DNA from 4 places in the Paenibacillus sp. ISL-20 genome. Region 1 is predicted to be linked to each of the others. Evidence: predicted binding sites of a transcription regulator. Region 1 holds the regulator's gene; each other region holds the start of a gene.
What was found. The regulator Rex, encoded in region 1, represses fermentation and respiration genes when NADH is low (regulators of the CRP and FNR family bind a similar motif). The targets are predictions, from matches to a motif close to TTGTGAAATATTTCACAA.

Region 2: J7E85_RS08090 (flavocytochrome c) is a predicted target of Rex. The motif match lies at 1,571-1,588, and genes of this name have one in related genera.
Region 3: nirB (nitrite reductase large subunit NirB) is a predicted target of Rex. The motif match lies at 1,991-2,008, and genes of this name have one in related genera.
Region 4: J7E85_RS22095 (TorD/DmsD family molecular chaperone) is a predicted target of Rex. The motif match lies at 1,636-1,653, and genes of this name have one in related genera.

The regions. Positions count from the first base shown of each region.
Region 1 covers NZ_JAGGRD010000009.1:37,325-40,928, forward strand. Annotated here, with positions in the region: gene J7E85_RS05540 (hypothetical protein) at 1-81, opposite strand, end outside; gene J7E85_RS05545 (cell wall elongation regulator TseB-like domain-containing protein) at 351-869, opposite strand; gene J7E85_RS05550 (amidohydrolase) at 901-2,202, opposite strand; gene J7E85_RS05555 (redox-sensing transcriptional repressor Rex) at 2,177-2,842, opposite strand; gene dinG (ATP-dependent DNA helicase DinG) at 2,916-3,604, opposite strand, start outside.
Region 2 covers NZ_JAGGRD010000011.1:72,504-76,107, reverse strand. Annotated here, with positions in the region: gene J7E85_RS08100 (oleate hydratase) at 1-710, opposite strand, end outside; gene J7E85_RS08095 (TetR-like C-terminal domain-containing protein) at 823-1,389, opposite strand; gene J7E85_RS08090 (flavocytochrome c) at 1,792-3,312, shown strand; gene J7E85_RS08085 (ArsR/SmtB family transcription factor) at 3,434-3,604, shown strand, end outside.
Region 3 covers NZ_JAGGRD010000009.1:212,581-216,184, reverse strand. Annotated here, with positions in the region: gene J7E85_RS06490 (uracil-DNA glycosylase) at 1-587, shown strand, start outside; gene J7E85_RS06485 (winged helix-turn-helix transcriptional regulator) at 735-1,055, shown strand; gene J7E85_RS06480 (hypothetical protein) at 1,239-1,916, shown strand; gene nirB (nitrite reductase large subunit NirB) at 2,094-3,604, shown strand, end outside.
Region 4 covers NZ_JAGGRD010000036.1:277,968-281,571, reverse strand. Annotated here, with positions in the region: gene J7E85_RS22100 (efflux RND transporter permease subunit) at 1-654, shown strand, start outside; gene J7E85_RS22095 (TorD/DmsD family molecular chaperone) at 747-1,424, opposite strand; gene moaA (GTP 3',8-cyclase MoaA) at 1,767-2,771, shown strand; gene mobA (molybdenum cofactor guanylyltransferase) at 2,933-3,589, opposite strand.

The sequences.
Region 1 (3,604 bases):
CCGATACAGAAACCATCCGCCAAAGAGAACCGATGCTGAGATCACGACAGTCAGCATGATAGGTACAATGCGTAGTTTCATGAAGTTCCTCCTTCATTTCCTATATAAAATTTTGTCTATCATTCTGTAACACAATAATACATATAAGAACGATATATTGCGATGCATGTATTTTGTATGCTCTTTTTGTACATGTACGAGTATATCACATCTTATATACTTTTTCATGCATGTCTGTGAAAATATTTAGAACAGTTTTTCCATATTCTTTCTGAATGCGCTTACAATTACTAAAAGAAAAGAGAGGCACCCTATGAATATTAAAGGGCGCCTCTCCTCTTACTACATTTTTATTGATTTGGAAGAATAATGTCATTCCCGATGGTGTTACCATCTTGAAAACGATAAAACCGATACCCGCGCTGACCGTTGTGTTCATACTGCAGCTGCCATGCATACTCGCCCTCATACATTCCAGGCAGCAACCTCTTAATTTCCACGCCAGGCAATTCGTTATAGATCTGATCCCGCATCTGGGCTTCTGATATCCCCGTATTCAATAAAACGGACTGGACAGCCTCAGCACCTTCAACAGGTACGTTGTCATCCGTAAATTTCACCCATACCATACGATCTTGATTGTCCTGATCCTTCCCGCTTACCACCCAATAGTTATTATCCTCGCCCCACACCGATTTATAGGTCTTCCCGGACGTAACCAATTGGCCATGCTGTTTGGCGGCAACAATTGCCATTCTTTCTTCATTCCAAGTATCTTTCATAACATATGAATAATAGAGCTGTAGACCAAGCAGTAACAGCAGCACGCTGGACACACTCAGCAATATCCACTTCGTTTTTTTCTTCAAATCCGTCTTCCTCGCTCCCCTTGATTATTCCCTAGAGGGTTGTAAGACGCTCAAAGGCACGCTGCGCTTCCCGGCGGATACGTTCCTCATCGAGAGTAAGACTCGCGCCATTCTTCACTACCTGCTTACCGTCAACCCATACATGCTCAACATCCTTCGCACTAGCGGAGTAGATAGCATGAGAAATGTAATCCGTCTTCGGAAGAAAGTGCGCCTGATCCGTATTCAGTGCGATCATATCTGCTTTCATACCTACCGCAAGCGTACCGATATCCGCAAGGAAGGCTGACTTAGCTCCATACTCTGTACCCATCCGAAGCGCTTCAGATGCAGGAATTGCGGTTGGATCCCCGCTTATCCCTTTATGAATCAATGCCGCCAGACGCATCTCTTCAAACATATCCAGATTATTATTGCTCGCAGGTCCATCGGTACCCAATGACACGGTGACCCCGGCTTTCAGCAGTGCAGGCACGCGTGCAATGCCGCTGGCAAGCTTCAAATTGCTGCCTGGATTATGCGACACCATGACTTGATGCTTGGCCAGGATATCGATTTCTTCATCGGTCAGATGGACGGCATGCGCAAGCAGCGTTGGACGGGAGAACATGCCAAGCTTCTCCAAATGGGCGACAGGGCGAAGTCCGTAGTCATTTACATTCTGAGCTACTTCCGTTTCCGTTTCGGACATATGGGTATGCAAAGGCAGATTCAAATCATGGGATGCCTGAACGAATTTTTCGATGAAATCCGGCGGGCATGTATAAGGTGCATGCGGCGATATCATCGTCGTAATTCTCCCGTCAGCCTTGCCATGCCAGTCTTTCGCGAATGCAACCGCCTCATCCAGCTTCTGCTGCTGCACCTCAGGCGGACATAATCCAATCACACCGCGTGTCAGAACGCCGCGCATTCCTGAATCCTGCACAACCTTAGCAACCTGATCCATATGATCATACATATCCACAAACGTCGTGGTTCCACCTTTGATCATCTCCAGCACGGAGAGTGCGGTTCCCCAGTATACATCGTCGGCCGTGAATTTGGCTTCCATAGGCCACATTTTTTCCTGAAGCCATACCTGCAGTGCCAGATCGTCGCCATAACCGCGGAGCAGCGACATCGCTGCATGTCCGTGCGTGTTCACCAACCCAGGTAGGAAAAACAGATGAGTTCCGTCGATAATTTCTGTTCCCTCTTGGACGGGTGGCTCTTCTTCACCCAGGTAGGTTATCCGGTCATTCTCCACAACCATATATCCGCGTAACACGGATCTTCCTTCCTCTAGTACCGCAAACGTTCCGTTCTTAACCATCCACTTCGTTGTCGTCATGTGCTGCATCCTCCTTACCGTTATCCAAATAATAGGCCAAACTCTGCAAATCCGTAGTGAAATCAGCCGTATGAATCCGGATATGGGATGGGGCTTTCAGGATGGTTGGCGCAAAATTCAGGATAGCCTCGATGCCTGCGGCGATAAGCTGATTGGCTACATTCTGCGCTTCAAAATCCGGAACGGTGATTATCCCGATACGAATGCCGTACTCATGAACCGTCTTCTCCAGTTCCTCCATCGGCTGTACAACCAAATTGTTAATTTTCATACCAACTTTGGGAGAATACGAATCGAAAACCGCCACAATCTTCATATTGTCCTTCAGAAATGCATTGTAATTCGATAATGCATGTCCAAGATTACCGGCCCCAATCAATGCGACATTGATCTTCTGGTCCAGCTTTAGAATCTGGCGAATTTTCTCGATCAGATAAGATACGTCATATCCGATCCCTTTCCGTCCAAAATCACCGAAATACGCTAGGTCCTTACGAATTTGAGCAGGGTTGAGGTCCAGTTTTTGTCCCAGTTCCTGGGAGGAAACCGTGGAAACCTCCCTTTTCTGAAGCTCATTCAAATAGCGCAAGTATACAGGTAATCTGCGGACCACGGCTTCCGAAATTTTTTCCGATTTCATTCATGCTCCCCCTAAATAATAGGTTAATAACTACATTTTTTTGTGACCGATCATTTCGTTCATTGTTTCACTTTTATTCAGCTTGGTTCTCTACGCCTGCCTCTTCCTGCAGCCATTCCGAAATTCGGGGAACGATCCCCTCTGTCGGCATATGCTCCATCTTCGGCCCCGGCAAAGAATATAAGAAATATTTCCCGTAATAGGATTCAATGACCCGGGTATCGTAGACAATGACAATCCCCTTATCTTGCGCGGTCCGCACCAGTCGGCCAAATCCCTGTTTGAAGCGAATGACCGCTTGCGGAACCGAAAGCTTCATGAACGGGTTCTTCTTCTGCTGCTGCAGCAATTCGCTCTTGGCTTCGACCAAGGGATGATTCGGCGGCTGGAACGGCAGCCGGACGATCGCAAGGCAAGTGAGCGCCTCACCAGGTATGTCTACCCCTTCCCAGAAGGAGCTGGTACCCAGCAGGACCGAAGCGCTGGTATCCTGGAATCTCCGGATTAACTTGGTACGGCTGGTTCCGTCCATCCCTTGTCCCAGTACCGTAATATCGCTGGATGCCAGCGCCTCCTTCAACGGCTCGTGCACCTGACGCAGCATGCGGTACGAGGTGAACAGCACAAGCATGCGGCCATGCGTAGCGATTGCCGTATCGGCCAATGATTGCACAAGTGTATTCACAAAGAGTGCATCCCCGACCGAGCCCTTCACGCTCGGAAAATCGCGCGGCACGACAAGGAGGGCCTGCTCCCTGTAAT
Region 2 (3,604 bases), on a different contig from region 1:
AAGTATTTCATCATTGGCAGAATCAATGACTCATATTGATTATATTTCGTAAATTTTAACGCCGAAAAATCAGGCAGTCCGCCAATATGGTGAATGAATCTTTGAATGTAAAGCTTCATCTCCAAAGCGCTGTGCCAATCTTCAAAGGCAAACATCGTTCTCCAGTAAAGCCAGAAATTCGAGGCAAAGAAATCCTCCGTGAATACATCGGTAATTTGCTTATCATACAAATCTTCGTTTCGAGTAAAGAATAACTTCACGATTTCCAGCGAAGCTTTTTCACTCAGAGCAAATTTTCCATCCGTATGGGCATCCTCGCCTCGGTTAACCGTGGCTCTCATTAGAGAATAGTTCGGATCTTTCTTGTTCAGCCAGTAAAACTCATCCAAAACCGATGCGTCTTCAATTTCAAGAGACGGAATAGTACGGAACAAATCCCACAAGCATTCAAAATGATCTTCCATTTCCCGTCCACCGCGAATAATAAAACCTTTATCGCTGTCATGAATTCCGTCGCAGGCACCTCCGGGAAGACTAAGCTCCTCCAGAATGTGAACCCGCTCTCCCTTCATTTGGCCGTCGCGCACAAGGAAGCACGCAGCTGCCAGAGAGCCTAAACCGGCTCCAACCAGATATGCTGATTTTTTGTCGACATCGACCGGTTTTTCCGGACGGGCAAACGCTTCATAATTACCATTGCTATAATACATTCCAGTCACCTCCGAATTGATTCTAGCAACTACATCATAAGAGAATATTCGGAGGTCTCCTATAGACAATGTCCGCCTAATGTCGAAACTTTCGACAAAAGCCTAATATTGTCTAATAATCGTGGTGCGATTTAAACTTTTCAAGCGCGAAAAAAATATCCCCTTGAATCAAAATGCTTAGCCGGTCCACAATCGCAGCGGGCTCTTCCTTCATCCCTTTAGCAATCCAATCCAGCATCAGCCCTACAAACGCATATTTATAAAAGTCAGCGATAAACGACTTATCATCATCCCTGATCGACATCGTAACAGCCTTTTCCTCAATAACCCCTATCAAAAGACTATAGGTTACGTTAAATAGATACCTTTCCAGCTGCTCTCGTTTAATCGAATGATAGACACTCGTCACAAACGCCTTGTTTTTCAGCACATACTCAAATATTTGCAATAGGCCCTGCTGCCACGTGTCATACGTTTTCTTGCCATCCAACGCTATGGTAGCCTCGCTTGTGCAAATCCACTCCACAAGATCATAAATATCCTTGAAATGATAATAAAACGTTTGGCGATTTACTTCGCAATCCTCAACAATATCAATAACGGTTATCTTATCAAGCGTTTTTTTCTCAAGCATTTTTTTTAGCGATAGGGCAAGCGCCTTTTTTGTTGTTTGTGCCATAAAACCCCTCCAATCAATAGCGTAATCATCCACACAGGCAATTATCAGATTATATATCTTCATTATAAAGGAACTCAACGCGAAAAAGCGGTATCCTTATGAGGCAAAATAAATGGGAAACACGCAGGAAGTCAAGAGATCGTAGCCCGGTGGCATCGGAATAAATAAAACCCAATACACATTGTGAAATAATTCACCACATAATTGATTGCTCTATATTACAATGAAGTGGACCTGACGAGGCTGACCGGAGGGAGGCAACCGGGGAAGAGCTGAGATTCGAAGAGTAAAGGTCACGCTCACGTTCCCTTTCGCTTCTCGCTTTCCTACGTTACGACCTCCTTTTTCGTTTGGCTCTTTATGGTCAACTAAATAGATATAGAGAAAATGGAGGGTTACACAGTGAAAAGGAAGTTTGCAGCAACGCTTATACTCATTCTCTCTTTCATGCTTGCTATCGCGGGATGCGGCAGCGGGAACCAGGATCAGAGTCAGGACAACACGAAAAAAGAAGAAGACCAAGAAACAGCCGTTTCGGGTGCGTCCCAAACCGGTTATACGCCGATCGATCAGCTCAAAGAAAAGTATGATATCATCATCGTCGGTGCAGGCGGAGCCGGTATGTCTGCTGCCCTTGAGGCAAAAGATAAAGGCATGAACCCGGTTATTTTTGAAAAAATGCCGATTGCCGGCGGGAATACCATAAAATCATCTTCGGGCATGAATGCTTCCGAAACCAAGTTCCAACAAGAACAGGGCATTAAAGACAACAACGATTTATTTTATGAAGAGACTTTAAAGGGCGGTCATGGAACCAACGACAAAGACATGCTTCGTTTCTTCGTTGACCATTCGGCAAGCGCGATCGATTGGCTGGATTCCATCGGGATTCGGTTGAACAATATCACCATTACGGGCGGCATGAACGAAAAGCGCACGCATCGTCCTGAGGACGGCTCGGCGGTAGGACAATACCTTGTCAACGGACTGGTAAAAAATGTCCAAGAACAAGAAATTCCGCTATTCATCAATGCCAAGGTAACGGATATTACAGAAAAAGACGGCAAGGTAAACGGCGTCAAAGTCATCTTCAACGAGAATGATGAGAAAAACATTGCAGCAGATGCCGTCGTTGTGACAACGGGCGGTTTCGGAGCCAATATGGACATGATCTCCGAAGTTCGGTCCGATCTGAAAGGTTACGTGACCACCAACCAGGAAGGCAGCACCGGTGACGGCATCACCATGATTGAAAAGCTCGGCGGTACAACGGTCGATATGGATCAAATCCAGGTTCACCCTACGGTGCAGCAGGAGAAATCTTATCTCATCGGGGAAGCCGTTCGGGGAGAAGGAGCCATCCTCGTGACCAGCCAAGGCCAACGTTTCACAAACGAGCTGGATACTCGGGACAACGTCACCGCCGCCATCAATAAGCTTCCTGAAAAATCGGCTTATCTTGTGTTCGATTCCGGGGTAAAATCCCGTGTCAAAGCGATTCAGCAATATGAGAAAATGGGCTTTGTCATTCACGGTGATTCGATCGAGGCTTTGGCCAAAGAAATGGGCGTTCCAGCTGATCAGCTTAAAGCCACACTGGATACATGGAACAGCGCGGTGAAGAACAATGAAGATACCGAATTCAACAGAACGACAGGCATGGATAACGACTTGTCCGGAGCGCCATACCATGCCATCCAAATCGCCCCCGGTATTCACTACACCATGGGCGGCGTAAAAATCAACACGAACACGGAAGTTTTGGATAAAGACGGCACGCCTATTCCAGGATTGTTTGCAGCCGGTGAACTAACAGGCGGATTGCACGGACAAAACCGGATCGGTGGCAACTCTGTTGCCGAGATCATTATTTTCGGCCGCCAAGCTGGCATCAAATCAGCTGAATTTGTGGGAGCACGGTAAGCTGTAGTCTGCATCCTTCATATGGCAAAACAACAAATGCTTGGTTTCGTCAGGATCCTCCAGTAGTCATCATTTTCAAAAACCATATTTACATTTCTATAAAAATAGATATAATAGGCATATGGATACCTTACAAACCATCAAAGCACTATCGAACGAGTCCCGGTTTAAAATCCTGGAGTGGCTGAAGCATCCGGAAGAACATTTTGATCCGCAGGATCACATGCCTTCTAAATGTGATTTTCAGGGCGGTATCTGCGTGGGCTCCATTTCGGATAAAACAGGACTCGCC
Region 3 (3,604 bases), 180 kb from region 1:
GCTTCCTGCTCGGGAGAGGAGTCCGCTTCGCCAAAATTATGTTTATTGGAGAAGCACCCGGGGCCCATGAGGTTCTGGAAGGCTTACCTTTTGTAGGGCAGGCCGGACAAGAGATGAACGCCTACCTGGAACGCCTGAACCTGACCCGGGAGCAAGTGTATATTACCAGTGCCATGAGAAGCAGGCCTTATAAGGAAAAGGTAATCGTGAGGTCCACGGGCGAGAGTGTCATCAGCCGTTCCAATCGCACACCGACAAAGGCGGAAATATTGGCCCATGCACCTTTGCTTGATGAAGAGATTCGATGGGTTCGCCCGCACATTATCGCACCCATGGGAAATACGGCGCTGCACCGGTTAATCGGAAGCCATGAAACGGTGACATCGCTGCACGGCAAACTGATGGAGGGGCCGGTCCAGCAAGCAACCGATCCGGAGAATCCAGATAGGGGCTACATGTTCTCGGCGGAAACCTATAAGATATTCCCTCTATTCCATCCAGCGGCGGTACTGTATAATAGGAAATTATCCACTTGGATCGAGAAAGATTTGGATATTTTGGCTCGTATATTATGGGATAAGCGCTGATTTTATGGGAAAAAGGGGCTAGGTGGTTTTCAGTTTCTCGGAAATGTGCTAAAATGAAACATACTTACAATTCGTAAGTTTTCTAGGTTTTTAGTTAAGCTTATGAATTTCTATAAACAAGGTGACTTCGTAAAGAGGTGAAGGGATATGGAAGTTACAAATGTTACGATGTGTCCCCGTTTTGAATCTGCATTTTCTTTTCTGGGCAAACGGTGGAACGGTTTGATTATTCAAACGTTGATGAGCGGGCCTAAGCGCTTTAAGGATATTTCGAATTTGATTCCGTCCATGAGCGATAAGATGCTCTCCGAGCGGATGAAGGATTTGGAATGCGAAGGCATTTTGATTCGTCATGTCTATCCGGAAACACCGGTACGTATTGAATATGAACTGACTGAAAAAGGCAAAGCATTACGTCCGGTAATGGAGCAAATTGCATCCTGGGCAGAACAATGGGTCGAAAGATGAGTCATCTTAAGACTCCCCTTGATGATTAAACCCTGGCATGAGACATCCTCATTTCAGGGTTTTTTTTCTAAATGGAAGTATGATTCCTGTTTCTTTACGGCAAGAATAGGTGGACATGCACCAAGCGGAGGCAGCTGCTATATGATGTAAATACCGAGAGCGGCATATCAAGGAGGCGAGCCTATGACCAAGCGAACGTATATCTCCCGTTTCCATTATGGACAAGAGGACATCTCAGAACTTGAAAACGCTTCATTAAAAGTGCTTCATATTTTTGAGAAGACCAAGCGGATGCTGAGCCAGTATGTGCCGGATTCCTTGTGGTTAGCTGCGTCTGGAACAAGCCCGGAATCTGCAGAATCCGTTAGCCATAGCGGTGCCGATGCTGTTGATATGTTTCAGAAATGGGTCAAAGCCCCCGGCGGATGGAAGTTCATTGGTTATGAAACCGATCGATTTCATGCGTCCACCGGGCAGAATATAGGACGCACGGGAAGATTTCTGCAGATGATCATCTGGTCACTCTATGAGAAAATCGTAATGCTGCATCCTTTCCTTGGCAGTGAGCCGTTTTTTGACGGGGAGGAGCTGGATGTGATCGCAAATTATTTTGTGCCTACGTATATCAGCGCCGTACCGTTGGTGGAACAAGGAAAAGCCTTTAAGACTATTCAAGCGGACATCGTTCTGTATCAGGAGCATATCCAGGCACCTGCCGTCATTATGCAATCGGATCGAGGTTTATTAGAGGGGAACTGGATGACCGGGGTGAACCTGGACGCGAAGGGATTTGCCGGGATTCGTCCTTATTTGAAGGTTCCTAGCGGCGAACGAGCCTATATGGAAGCCGATATTATATAGAGCATGCCTCATCATAACCTTGTTCCGATGCGGACAGGGTTATTTGGCATTTTTATTTTAAATTTTAACGATTTATGTGAAATATATCACAAAAATTAATGCCGTCAGACGATATAATTTATGTGAAAGCAACGGAATACCACGATCTAGATAAATGTGTTGGGGAGGAATCAATCGATGTCCAATATAAAGAGAGAAAAGTTAGTTGTCATTGGCAACGGTATTGCCGGGATTAGTACGGTCGAGCAAATCATTAAATTGGGTGGAAATTTTGACATCACCGTCATTGGACAGGAGCCTCATCCGAATTATAACCGCATCATGCTGTCGTATGTGTTGGAAGGCAGCAAAACCTTGGATGACATTGTATTGAATGATTGGAAATGGTACGAGGATAACCACATCACTCTGCACACGGATGCCACTGTAACTGCCATCGATAGGGAACGCAAGGTCGTGACCGCCGATAACGGATTGACGGTGCCTTATGACAAAGTCATGATAGCAACGGGCTCGAAGCCCTTTATTTTACCCGTACCGGGCAGTGACAAAGAAGGCGTTATCGGTTTCCGAAACATTGCCGATTGCACGCAGATGCTTCAAGCCGCTAAGGCGTACAAGAAAGCGGCTGTCATTGGCGGGGGACTTCTGGGTCTGGAAGCTGCCAAGGGATTGGTCAGTCTGGGCATGGAGGTGACGGTGGTTCATCTTATGCAGGATTTGATGGAGAGCCAGTTGGATTCGATGGCATCCGGCATGCTGAAAAGGGAGCTTGAACAGCAGGGCATCAACTTCTTATTAGGTAAACAAACAACCGAAATATTGGGAGATACCAGAGTCACGGGACTCCGGTTCAAGGATGGGGATGAGCTTGATGCCGACCTGGTGGTCATGGCAGTGGGCATCAGAGCGAACACCGAGATCGCTAAAGCGAGCGGGATCGAAGTGAACCGGGGAATCGTCGTCAATGATTATCTTCAGACTTCCTGGCTGGATGTGTATGCGGTTGGCGAATGCTGCGAGCATCGGGGCGCGTGCTACGGTCTGGTTGCACCATTGTTCGAACAGGGACAGGTACTGGCGAAGCATCTATGCGGCGTGGAAGGCAAGCCTTACGAGGGAAGCATTGTATCGACGAAGCTGAAAATCAGCGGTGTGGATGTCTTCTCTGCAGGCGAGTTCATGGAGCAAGCCGAGCACTCGGTGATCACCGCTAAAGATGATTGGCGCAAGACCTATAAGAAAATATTAATTCGCGACAATATCATCGTTGGGGCGATATTGTTCGGAGATGTGAGCGATTCGGCAAGCCTTCAATCCATGATTCGGAAAAAGACAGCCATGACAGATGAAATTTACGATTCGATCATGGGTACGGACAGCGCAGGAACAGGAAACGGCAAGGCATTTTCACTGGAGAAGATGCCCGATGATGAAATCGTATGCGGCTGCAACGGCGTAACCAAAAAAGCCATTGTGGATGCTATTACTCTCGAAGGTCATACGACTGTGGATGAGATCAAAGCTTGTACAGGAGCTACCCGCTCGTGCGGCGGCTGTAAACCTGTCGTGGAGCAAATACTCCAGAGCGTATTGGGCGATGGCTTTAAGGCGGCAGGCAAACAAGGCATATGCCCATGCACAACCCTTGATCGGGACGAAATTGTCGCCGAAATCCGTGCCAAAGG
Region 4 (3,604 bases), on a different contig from region 1:
GTTGTGACCATCACAGCCGACATCCTGTCCAGCGATGTAGGATCGGCCTCCACCAACCTGGAGACTGAAGTAAACAAGCTTGAGCTTCCAGACGGCGTATCTGTCCAGTTCGGAGGCGTCACAGAGCAAATCAACGAAACCTTCGGACAGCTCGGACTCGCCATGCTGGCAGCCATCGCGATTGTATACTTTGTGCTTGTGGTTACATTCGGTGGCGGTCTCGCACCGTTCGCCATCCTGTTCTCGCTGCCGTTCATTGTCATCGGAGCCATTATCGGCTTGCTTATCACAGGCGAGACACTGAACGTGTCTGCACTCATGGGCGTGCTCATGCTGATCGGTATCGTCGTGACCAATGCAATTGTATTGATCGACCGCGTAATCCATATGGAGCGCGAAGGAATGAGCACACGCGAAGCCCTGCTTGAAGCCGGCGCTACCCGTCTTCGTCCAATCCTGATGACGGCACTCGCAACGATCGGCGCTCTTCTGCCTCTCGTATTCGGTTGGGAGAGCAGCGCAGGCATCATCTCGAAAGGTCTCGGCATTACGGTTATCGGCGGTCTGATCAGTTCGACGCTGCTCACGCTCGTGGTGGTACCTATCGTGTACGAGTTCCTGATGAAGTTCAGCAAGAAAAGAATCGAAGATTAAGTAGAACACCAAAGCCCCGGCCCTCCTATAATAGGAGACCGGGGCTTTTTTTGATGACTATGATGTTGACGACTATGATGTTGTCTTGCTCGCTAATGTACCAGCACAGCTTCCCTGGAATGCTTCCACGTCTTCAGCATGTTCAGATCCTGTGCAAGGAACTCCTCCAGCAGACTGAATAACGACTGATAAAGCGGACTTTCCGTGGATCCTTTCAGATCCTTGCAGAGGGATGGCACCCATGACAACAGATGCTCCTCCAGAAACTTCTCTTGAACCTCCATCAATTGCAGCATGCTATGTTCACAATACGTATTGTTCAGCATACGGTCATGAAGCAGTGTCATAAATTCCAGTTCAATGGCTATATGATCGTCCGCTTCCCCGTGCAGTTTATTAAAGGCAATACCGACGGATGCATAACAATCGGCTAAATCCTGAGCGCATCCATCCTTCGTATAATGAGACTCTGCCGCCTGACGCTGTTTGGACTGCTGAAGCAATCGGCGGTATTCCGCCCCTTCATATTCGCAAATCCGAACCAATTCCTCAGGTGAGCGTCCACATAAATATGTCATCAGTTCCGCACCGGCCTTCGAACACTCCGCAGCCTTGCTAATTCCACTTCCGCGGCTCCATTCCGCAATCATAGACAAGCTGGGCCAATTGCCCAAAAAATCAATCAGCAGCTCGTAGACCGTCCCCCGGTTTTCAAGCCATCTGTGACAGACGTCAGGCACCTCCAAAGTTTGAACAGGTGATATCGCCATATCGAACCTCCTATTGGTAACCTTTCTTGTTGGATGTGATATCCTTGACAGTATATCTTAGATGAACACCTAATGAAAGCAGTTAGAAATGATTTCCGAAAATTTCGGAAAAAATCAGGAAACTTTCGGAAATCTAGAATGTCACTACTCGCTTTCAAGGGGAGAAAGCTTTTGTCCACAGCTTCAATATAATGGATCCCGTAAGCGTTTACTGTGATTCTTCTCACAAAAGAATGGCCGTTTTGCCGCTGCTTGTCCTGCCGTCATGACCCAAACGGCGCATTGACTCCCGTTCGGGGAATGGCTACAATGTGACCATGCATGCTATAAAGGGGGATTTCCATGATCGAACCGCTTAAAGATTCTTTCGGTCGGGTCCATGATTATATTCGCATCTCGGTGACGGATCGATGCAATCTTCGTTGTGTCTATTGTATGCCGGAAGAAGGAATGGAATTCCAACCTCACGATCAGATTATGAGCTATGAAGAGATCGCAGCGATCGTGCGCGTCCTTGCCCCTATGGGCGTCTCCAAAGTACGCCTTACCGGCGGGGAACCACTGGTGCGCAAGGATCTGGAATCCTTGGTCCATATGATTGCTTCCATTGAAGGAATTCAAGATATATCACTTACCACCAACGGGATCATGCTCCCATCCAAAGCTCGTCTGCTTAAGGAAGCGGGACTCACCCGTATCAACATCAGCCTGGATTCGCTTCATGAGGAGCGTTACGCGCGCATTACGCGCGGCGGACGGGTGCATAAAGTGCTGGAAGGCATTGAAGCCGCTTATGAAGCCGGCCTGGATCCGATCAAACTGAACATGGTGTTAATGAAGGGCTTCAATGAAGACGAAATTCGCGACTTTATCGCTCTAACGCTCGATCGTCCCCTCCATGTCCGCTTTATTGAATATATGCCGATCGGCCAAGCATCCGATGTCTGGCGAGATTCGTATCTGCCGCTGAGCCGGGTATCCGAAGTGTGCCAGGAGGCGGGTTGGACCATTCAAGAAGAGCAGGGACCATCCGGCAATGGGCCTTCACGCAACATGAAGGTGGTTGGAGCTACAGGAACCTTCGGTCTGATCCATCCGGTCAGCGATCATTTCTGCGATTCCTGCAACCGCCTCAGGCTGACGGCGGACGGCCACATCAAGGCTTGTCTATACTGGTCCGACGAATTTAACGTGCGCCGTGTCGTCGATGATCCTTCCGCGGTGGCGAACCTGTTCCGCAAAGCGCTGGGCGATAAACCGCTGAATCATGAAATGGCGCTCGCGCTCGAGAAAAAGGCACAAAACCATACTCCCACCGTCCGGCGCATGTCGCAGATCGGCGGATAAACCCGTCTGCTGTGCGTATACTGCCGATGGCAGATTTATTATCGCTAGCGCGCAGTAATATATTAAAATTCCCCGCCAAGCATTTAGTTGGCGGGGTTATTTTTTTAGGATGAGTACCGGTTTCATCGGGCTTTGTACCTTGATACTGCTATAAAACTCTACTATCTATCCTCTGACAAGTCGGAACTCATCAGGCCGCCTGCTGCCTCATATTCCTCAGGCGTGTTCATATTAAATAAAATCCTGCGCGGATCAAGGCCCGTCATTGCCTCTAATTGCTCCTCGTGCACAAAGACGGCATTCAGCTCCTGCACCCATTCCACCATGCGCAGTTGTCCCTTAATCAACCTGTGCTCAAGGCCTTCTACGGTTACTTTGCGATATACCGCCAGAAGCGGATGCATCCTGCCTTCTACCACGGGGATTACAGCATCGGCTGCGTATTGCTTGTTCGCCAGATCCAGCAGTCCCCGAAGGAAACGTTCTTGGATATAAGGCATGTCACACGCAGCGACCATATTCCATGTGCTTTGGGATGACTTGAGCGCTGCATGAAGTCCCGCCATCGGGCCTTGCCCGACATAGAGATCGGGAATGCACTCCAATTCAAGAAATTGATAAGCGTCCGGGACATTGGTGGATAGGATTACCCGTCCGCTAACTTTGTCAAGTACCTGGACCGTTCGCTCGATCAAACGCATTCCCTCCATGGGCAACAGCGCCTTGTTTCTCCCCATTCTCCGGGAGGCTCCACCTGCAAGCACGATACCTGTCACCTGATCCGGCGAAAGGCCAACATCTAGGGGATGATCGCTCATATGTTCTACCCGCCT